2 regions of the Paenibacillus sp. Z3-2 genome follow, and region 1 is predicted to be linked to the other one. Evidence: riboswitches for the same ligand, from Rfam matches in the RefSeq annotation. Region 1 holds a riboswitch; the other holds the start of a gene.

Region 1 (4,191 bases):
CTTTCTTAACCCTGATATTTGTTATTGTCCAAGGAATCATGGGGGCTTTTGCCGTCGTTTTCTCCCAATCTTCAGCAGTTATGGCACTTCATTTCGGCTTTGCGCTGATTGCCTTTGCCAGTTCGCTTATGATGGCATTGGGCATAAGGCAGGAAGCAAAAGATGGTGGATTGGAGCGTCTGAATAAATATCCTCGGGTCAGTAAAAAATTCAGAAATCTGGTCTGGTTCTCCACGATCTATACGTATCTCGTGGTATACACAGGCGCATTTGTGAGTCACACGGATTCTGCCGGTGGTTGTTCCGGATTTCCGCTCTGTAACGGGCAGATTATTCCTGAGCTTTCAGGCGGGGTAGCGGTTGCTTTTGCTCACCGTGCAGCAGCTGCGTCTTTAGTGATTGTTATTGCAATTCTGGGTCACTTCGCGTATCGTAATCATCCGGATAACAAGGAAATGCGTACTCTTGGCGTTGTATCTGTTGTTTTGATTCTGATGCAAGTGGTCATCGGTATTTTCATGATGGTGACGATGAGCCGTCCGGAAGTATACATGTTCGTAGCTCTTGCCCATATGCTGGACATCGCCATACTGTTCGGGATCTTAACGTATATGAGTTTCCTGGTGTACAAGCTGCATCGCCCGGTTAATCGTTTCTAGATCCATTTCTTGGTCTTTGGGCTCAATATTGAAAGTCCACCATCCAGTGATGTACATCATTGGACAGGTGGACTTTGTTTGATGTCAGGGGGATCAGGGCAACCTATGGCATGCAGCGTTTACATGTTTACTCGGAATGATTATGTTTATATGATGAACCTTTATGGATCAGCAGAGTGGAAAGAGGAGGTTATATATGCTGCGAACGTTGCTGGGAGAAAAGCCACGTGTAAACGAAGGTTTGCTGAAAGAAGCAATGGAGTCCATGGCGCATACACTTGAGCTGTTTCAGCGACAAATGCATGTGGACCATGATCCTACTCACGACTATCGGAAACTGTATGTGTGGACCCAGGGGCTTATCTCTTCCCTGGATGAACTGGAGCAAAGCTGCTTCGCTGCTGCTCATTTTCGACAAAAGGTCGTTGCAGGTTCGACGGACGATATGACGCTAGCCGAGAAAGCTGAGTATGCTCGGTATGTTTATTTTTACAAAGATGGCTTCATTCGCTGCTTTGCCATTCTGGATAAAGTCGGCACCGTATTGAATGAGATATTCCAGCTGAATACTTCAAATACAAAAGCGCATTTTTCTTATTTTACCGTGTTAAGACAGTTCGACTTTGCGAGGGAGCATCATGATCTTGCCCTGCGATTGATTCAGATCAAGGACTCTTATCGTGAGCCGATGAGCAAGCTGCGCAAACGACGTAATATGGAAATTCACTACATGAACTCCGAAATGCACGATGATCTGTGGCAGTTACATCAGACGTTGCAAGGTAAAGTGAAATTGGAGGATCTGAATCAACATGTGCAGGAAATGCGTCAGGGCGTGGATATGGTCTGTGAAACGTTAACAGCCTCTTATAGCTATATCAATAAAATATGGCTAAGAAATAATTGCCTTTGACAAATCGGAATACTTGGAATATACTGAGTTTCAATCGATGTTACACGGATATAACTGATATTTCAGAAGTTAGAAGTTACGTTCACATTATAATGCATAAACTACATGAACTTATAGAATCCTACAACATACAACAGCATATTTCTTATCGAGAGCGGCGGAGGGACAGGCCCGATGAAGCCCGGCAACCGATTTGTAACGACATGACACATGTGTCATTCGTTATAGATGTTAGGTGCTAATTCCTACAAAATGGTGCAAGACACGATTTTGGCAGATGAGAAGGTATATTCTTTCACGTAAAGAGCCCTCTTTGTATCTGCAAAGGGCTCTTTTTTTGTATGTATAGGGGAGTTTTCCTTTAGATCGGGTAAAGATACATGTAGGTGGTTGGAAAGGGGCAAGTGCGATTGATTGAATTAAAAGGTTTAACGAAAACGTACGGCAAAGGGGCAAAATCTACAACGGCACTATCCGAGCTGAATTTGAGCATCCAAAAGGGTGAAATCTACGGAGTGATCGGCCATTCTGGAGCGGGAAAAAGTACACTGATCCGTTGCATTAATTTGTTGGAGCGCCCTACGGAGGGTGAAGTATGGGTAGACGGGATCAACCTGACTGAACTGAACAAAACCGAATTGCAGCAACAGAGACGCAAGATCGGGATGATTTTTCAACACTTTAATCTGTTATCCTCGGCAACGGTGTATGATAATGTAGCTTTTCCGTTAAAGCTTGTGAATACGCCCAAGGAAGCAATTGATCGCAAAGTGAAGGAAATGCTCGCTCTGGTTGGTCTGGAGCACCATAGCAGCAAATATCCGGCTCAATTATCGGGTGGACAGAAACAGCGTGTAGGGATTGCAAGAGCACTCGCCAGTGATCCGAATGTACTCCTATGTGATGAGGCCACCTCGGCACTTGATCCGCAGACGACAAATTCGATTCTAAAGTTATTGCTCGACATTAATGAAAAGTACAACCTGACGATTGTGCTGATTACACATGAGATGCACGTCATCCAGAATATCTGTGACAAGGTGGCTGTCATTCATCAAGGCGGCATAGTGGAACAGGGACCTGTAACCGAAGTATTCCTGAAGCCGCAGCATGCCATTACGCGGGACTTTATGATGCGTGATCATGAAGTTGGACTTGCCCTTGAAGAGACTGCTTTGGCGAATGCAGGCTTGAAATTACAGGCAGGTGCTGCTTCCAAACTTGTGAAGATATCCTTTCTGGGTAACAAAACGTATGAAGCGATTTTGTCCAGAACGGTACGTAAAACGGGAGTGGATTTTGCGATCCTGCAGGGTACGATCTCTACGATCAAACAGGTTCCTTATGGGCAGCTGACCGTTCGGTTCGAAGGCGATACCCATGCGATTGACCGGACGATATCAGAATTAACCGCAGAGGGACTTGATGTGGAGGTGCTACGTTAACATGGATTTTTCTACAGTTCGCTGGGAAGAGGTTGGTAAAGCTTCCATTGAGACACTGCAAATTTTGGGTGTATCAGGCTTGTTTACCGTAATCTTTGGTTTACCACTCGGGGTGCTGCTGTTCATGACAGCCCGATCTGCTTCAACCAAATCACGGGTGGTATACATTATACTGTCCCTGATTGTTAATATTTTGCGATCGATCCCATTTATTATATTGATTGTCGCTCTTATTCCATTCACTCGTTCACTCGTCGGTACAGCTACAGGGGTGCTTGGTGTTATCCCACCTTTAGTTATTTCAGCAGCTCCTTACTTCGCTCGACTGGTAGAGACAACAATGCGTGAAGTGGATCGTGGTGTCATTGAAGCAGCACAGGCGATGGGTGCATCGACCGGACAGATTGTAAGACGGGTACTGTTGCCTGAGGCACTTCCTGGTCTGCTTGCTGGAATAACCATCACTATCGTTACGCTTGTCTCGTATACGGCGATGGCGGGTATGGTTGGTGGTGGAGGCCTGGGAACGCTGGCAATTAACTATGGGTATTATCGGTATCAAAATGAAATTATGATCATATCCGTAGTGTCGATGATTATTCTAGTGCAAATTCTCCAGATGGCTGGAGATCGCTTGGTTACATTTTTCACCAGGAAATAACACATAGATAACATGATGGATATGCATTCTTGCGGACGCCACATGAAAAAAATGATTAGAGAAGGGGTTTTACACATGAAAAAATGGTCTTTTGCTCTACTTAGTCTTATGCTGATTGCGGTTCTTGCCGCGTGCGGAAACAACAAGGACGCCGACAGCGGCGCAGACAATGAAGGAGGAGCTCCGCGTACAGTAGAATTGAAAGTGGGAGCTTCACCTACACCACACGCAGAGATTCTGGAAAGCATCAAGCCTGAGCTGGAAGCACAAGGTATTCGTTTACAAGTGGTTACGTTTAATGATTATGTTCAACCCAACCAGCAACTGGCTGACGAAAAGTTGGATGCAAACTTCTTCCAGCATCAGCCGTACCTGGACACCGAGAATAAAGAACGTGGTTTCAACCTCGTTACTGTAACTCCTGTTCATGTTGAACCTTTTGGTGGATACTCCAAAATGATTAAGTCTTTGGATGAATTGGCAGATGGCGCAAAAGTAGCAATTCCGAATGAT
Region 2 (4,191 bases), 280 kb from region 1:
AGGTTTGTCGCTGGCACGGCTAAGAATACTTACGGCTTCTGTCACCACTTCCATGGGAGCACAGTTCAGGCCAATCGCCGCAATCTGTGGCTCGGAACCAAACGTCTGTGCACATAACTCAAGCGCTGTGCCCTCGCTGATGCTTGTCCCGTCTTTTAAAGAAAAAGATAACCAGGCATATGCATGAGGAAACTCCTTCAGCAAATCAACCAGCACCTGTGCTTCCTGCAAGGATGGAATGGTCTCCAATGCCAGAATATCAGCACCCGCTTCAAGCAACGCCGCTATACGCGGACGATGGAATTCAGCCAAGGTCTCATCTGTGACGCCGTAATGACCAATGTACTCCGATCCATCAGCAAGGTATGCACCGTAGGGTCCAACGGATGCGGCAACGAGCGGTCGCGGCCGAACCAGGGCACATTTCTCTGGGACAACAGGCGTTTGTTGTTGCGTATCCAACAAGGAAGAATTGCCCTCCGGTTTAACTTCCGTGTTCTCAACTATACTGTCCTGCACTTCTGCCCATACGTCATCTCTCGCTTGTGCAGCCAGTTTCACCGTCTTGCGGATCAGGTCCAACGCTGCCTGCTCTCCGATTCCTCTCTTGCTGAAGCCATCCACTGTCGCTTGATAACTGGATGTAATCGCGCAGTCGGCTCCTGCTCGAAAATAATCCGCATGAACCTGAACGATAACATCCGGATTCTCAATTAATACACGAGCAGACCAGAGCGGATCGTCCAGATCACATCCATGCTGTTCAAGTTCGGTCGCCAGCGCTCCGTCCAGAATCATGACCGGATGTTCACGCAGGATCTCTTCTATGGGGTTATTCTGTTGTGCTAGCGTCATGTACTTGTCCTCTTTTCTTATTCACACGTTCTGTCAGATAATAGGCTGCGTAACACACTGCGATAAATGGAATCCCACAATACAGCGCAATCCGCTGTGTCGGGTCAAAGGCAATACCTATGCATGAAGCCAGGCATAATATAAATGAAATAATCGGTACCGCCGGGTATAGCGGTGTGCGGTACACCAGATCTTTGACCGCGTGGCCTTCCCGGATATATTGTCTGCGGAACATGTATTGGGAAGCGCTGATGCTCATCCATACCGCAACAACAGCCAGACCCGAAATAGAAACCAGTGTAATATACACGGTACCTGGCGCAATGATGCTGGACAGCAAGGCCAGCGCACCACCAACCATACTGATCAGGAGTGCATTCAATGGCACACCGCGTTTGGTCAATTTGGCAAACCATGGAGAGATCGTTCGTTTATCAGCCAGAGACCAGAGCATCCGTGACGAAGCATACAGGCCTGAATTGGCTGCAGAGAGAATCGCCGTCAGAATAACAAAGTTCATAATGTCTGCTGCATACGGCACACCCACTCGTTCCATTACTGCTACAAATGGACTTTGCAGTACACTGGCATCCGACATAGGTAGCAAGGCAGACAAGATAACAATCGTTCCGATGAAGAAAATAACCAAACGCCAGAGCGTCGTATGAATGGCTTTGGGTATCGTCTTCTCCGGGTTCTCGGTCTCCCCGGCAGCAATGCCGATTAACTCGGTGCCCGAGAATGCAAAGTTTACAGCAAGCATGGTCATCAATATCGCTGTAGCCCCATGGGGAAACCACCCGGATGCGGTAATATTCGATAAAAACGGAGCCGGTTCAGCATCCGCCATCGGAATGAACCCGAACATGGCTGCGCCACCGATAATTATAAAGACTACGATCGTCACTACTTTCACAGATGAGAACCAGAACTCGGATTCCGCGAATAATTTTACTGTTAATGCATTGAACAGAAAAATCATCAACGCAAAAATGGCACTCCATATCCATACGTTGACCGATGGGAACCAGCGCTGCATCAGCAGTCCGGCGGCTGTGAATTCGGAACCCAGTGCAACGGTCCAGGTTAACCAGTACAACCAGGCCACCGTGTAGCCTGTTGCTGGTCCGATATATTTGGCAGCATAGCTATGAAATGCCCCCGTCTCTGGCATATGAACAGACAGTTCACCGAGACAGAGCATAACCAGATATACGACGATCGCCCCGATCAGATAGGACAGAATGGTTCCCAGGGGTCCCGCCTGTTGAATCGTGTAACCCGAGCTTAGGAATAATCCTGTTCCAATCACTCCACCGAGAGAGAGCATGATCACATGCCGTGCCTGCATTTTCCGCTGAAAATGTCCTTTGTCGTTGTTGTTATCCATACCTGTTGCTCCCTACTTCTTCATCCAGAAAAACAAAAAAGACCCACTCTTCCTAAAGAGTGCGCCGTTACTGACAAATAAAAACAAACGCTCCTATCTATCAGGCTTTCACCCGCTGGAATTAGCACAGTATCCTTCAGATCTGTTGCTGAGGCTTCTAAGGGCCAGTCCCTCCACCTCTCTGGATAAGAAAATGATTTTTTATAAATATAGCGATCTATCATGAATGTGTCAACATTTTAATACTAATTGGCCACCCTCCTCGCTATTCGGTAGAAGATCCGAGATTGGTGATAGTGGTCTTCACATCGTACGTAATTGGTACGGTACTAAAAATGTTATCCCAATCATCTTTGACTTTCTTCCATGTTTTAGGTTCTTTAATACGCAAGCTGTCCCGAAAATCCGCAACATCCACTTTGTAGGTATGCTGAAGTTTGTATAACACTTGACGGATCTGTTGTTCCGCCAATTCAGAAAATTCTTTTTCCAGTTCCCTGAGATAGGCCCCCTTTTCCTCTTCTTCGGGAGCACGCCAATCTTCCATCAACCAGCCTTCGGAATCGACTTTCACGTGGAATGAAATATCATTGCCAACCACCTTGGGAATCACTTTTGTTTTCTTCTTCTTCATTTCATATACAACGGTGAAACCCTCTTTGTTGTATGTTTTCAATACGCCTCCCTTTTCTTTAGGTCTGATCCACGATAGCCCTTCCAGATCGGTTTGGCTGAGTTCCCCGAGGAATTTGGTCGTTTTTCCATCAAAGATACTGCCACCAGAGAACTTATCCTCTCCATTGCTCAGTACATTTTGAAGTAAAAAGCTAGAACCGGATTGCATTTGGGCATCTAATTTGGAGAGCAAAACGGGGTCCAGGATTTTGTTGGACAAGTATGAATTGTCGGTAATGCTTGTGAGATAAAATGCTGGAATTTGAGAAGGGTCCTCCGAAGTGAGCACATCCAGGGCACGATGATGACTAATCAGAACGAGACAGTTTGGACGAATATCGTTATCCCGAAGTACAAAATCCAGCAGTTGGTCCAGACCATACTTTTTGGCTATATCCTTGGAGATGACGATGACCTTCAGATGATGTCCGATGAGCGGACGATCTCGTCTTAATGCAAACTGACGAAAGATTTGCAGCAAGGAATCTCCGGTCAGCTGTTCATTGGAATATGAAGTCTTACCAGAACCAGGTGATCCGGACTGTTCGCCTTTTTTGCTGCTGGAGCTGCCCGGAGCAATCTGTACCGTAGCAGTTATATTGTTTTGCTTGGAATACGTTCCTCCCTGAGCGGCGATATTCTTCTCAAATTCCGTTTCTTTTCCGACATCGATCCCGAGACCAACATAGACACTTAGATCCTCTACCTCCCGACTGCTCCAGCATCCGGATATCAACAAAAGAACACACAACACAAAGGCTATACGTAAAAGCATACGGAAACGAATCATGCATGTTTGCCTCCTTTTTTACGAACCAGACTTAGTATCAGCAGCAACAGGGGTAAAATGGCAAATAGAAGTACGGATGAATTGCCCAGCATATCACCCAGTGCAAACGTTTCATCCACGGTTTTGGGCATCAATGCCGTCAGATAAATTAACGGCAGAAGAGCATACATAATGACCTTGATCTTCTTCGTACGAAATAAGTCGCGAATGCCCACCGAAGCGCAATAGTGTGTGATCGTAAAGCTCGAGAAGATCTGCATTATCCAGATGACCAGTAGCAAGGATTCGAAACGCTCGAAAATCAAACCCTGTATCTCAAAACTTCTCACCAAATCCAACGTTGGCCAAGTCCGCGTCTTAATCCCGTCAAGAGAAAGACTACCTACAACCATCACCACCGTAATTAGGTAAATCATTGTGGATATGAACATGCCCCAGCTCATGGCGGCATTGCTTTTTTTTGGATTTTTCATATAAGCAG

The links. Region 1 has a riboswitch for S-adenosylmethionine ahead of M1D71_RS24255 (methionine ABC transporter ATP-binding protein). Riboswitches for the same ligand answer to the same signal wherever they lie in the genome.
Region 2: another riboswitch for S-adenosylmethionine. It lies ahead of mmuP (S-methylmethionine permease); the one in region 1 lies ahead of M1D71_RS24255 (methionine ABC transporter ATP-binding protein).

Annotation. Positions count from the first base shown of each region.
Region 1 is NZ_CP096397.1:5,417,401-5,421,591, reverse strand. Features, by position in the region: gene M1D71_RS24265 (COX15/CtaA family protein) at 1-659, shown strand, start outside; gene M1D71_RS24260 (Cthe_2314 family HEPN domain-containing protein) at 856-1,572, shown strand; SAM riboswitch class I at 1,715-1,856, shown strand; gene M1D71_RS24255 (methionine ABC transporter ATP-binding protein) at 1,983-3,017, shown strand; gene M1D71_RS24250 (methionine ABC transporter permease) at 3,019-3,678, shown strand; gene M1D71_RS24245 (MetQ/NlpA family ABC transporter substrate-binding protein) at 3,754-4,191, shown strand, end outside.
Region 2 is NZ_CP096397.1:5,698,886-5,703,076, forward strand. Features, by position in the region: gene mmuM (homocysteine S-methyltransferase) at 1-855, opposite strand, end outside; gene mmuP (S-methylmethionine permease) at 833-2,245, opposite strand; SAM riboswitch class I at 2,336-2,437, opposite strand; gene M1D71_RS25645 (Ger(x)C family spore germination protein) at 2,511-3,710, opposite strand; gene M1D71_RS25650 (GerAB/ArcD/ProY family transporter) at 3,707-4,191, opposite strand, start outside.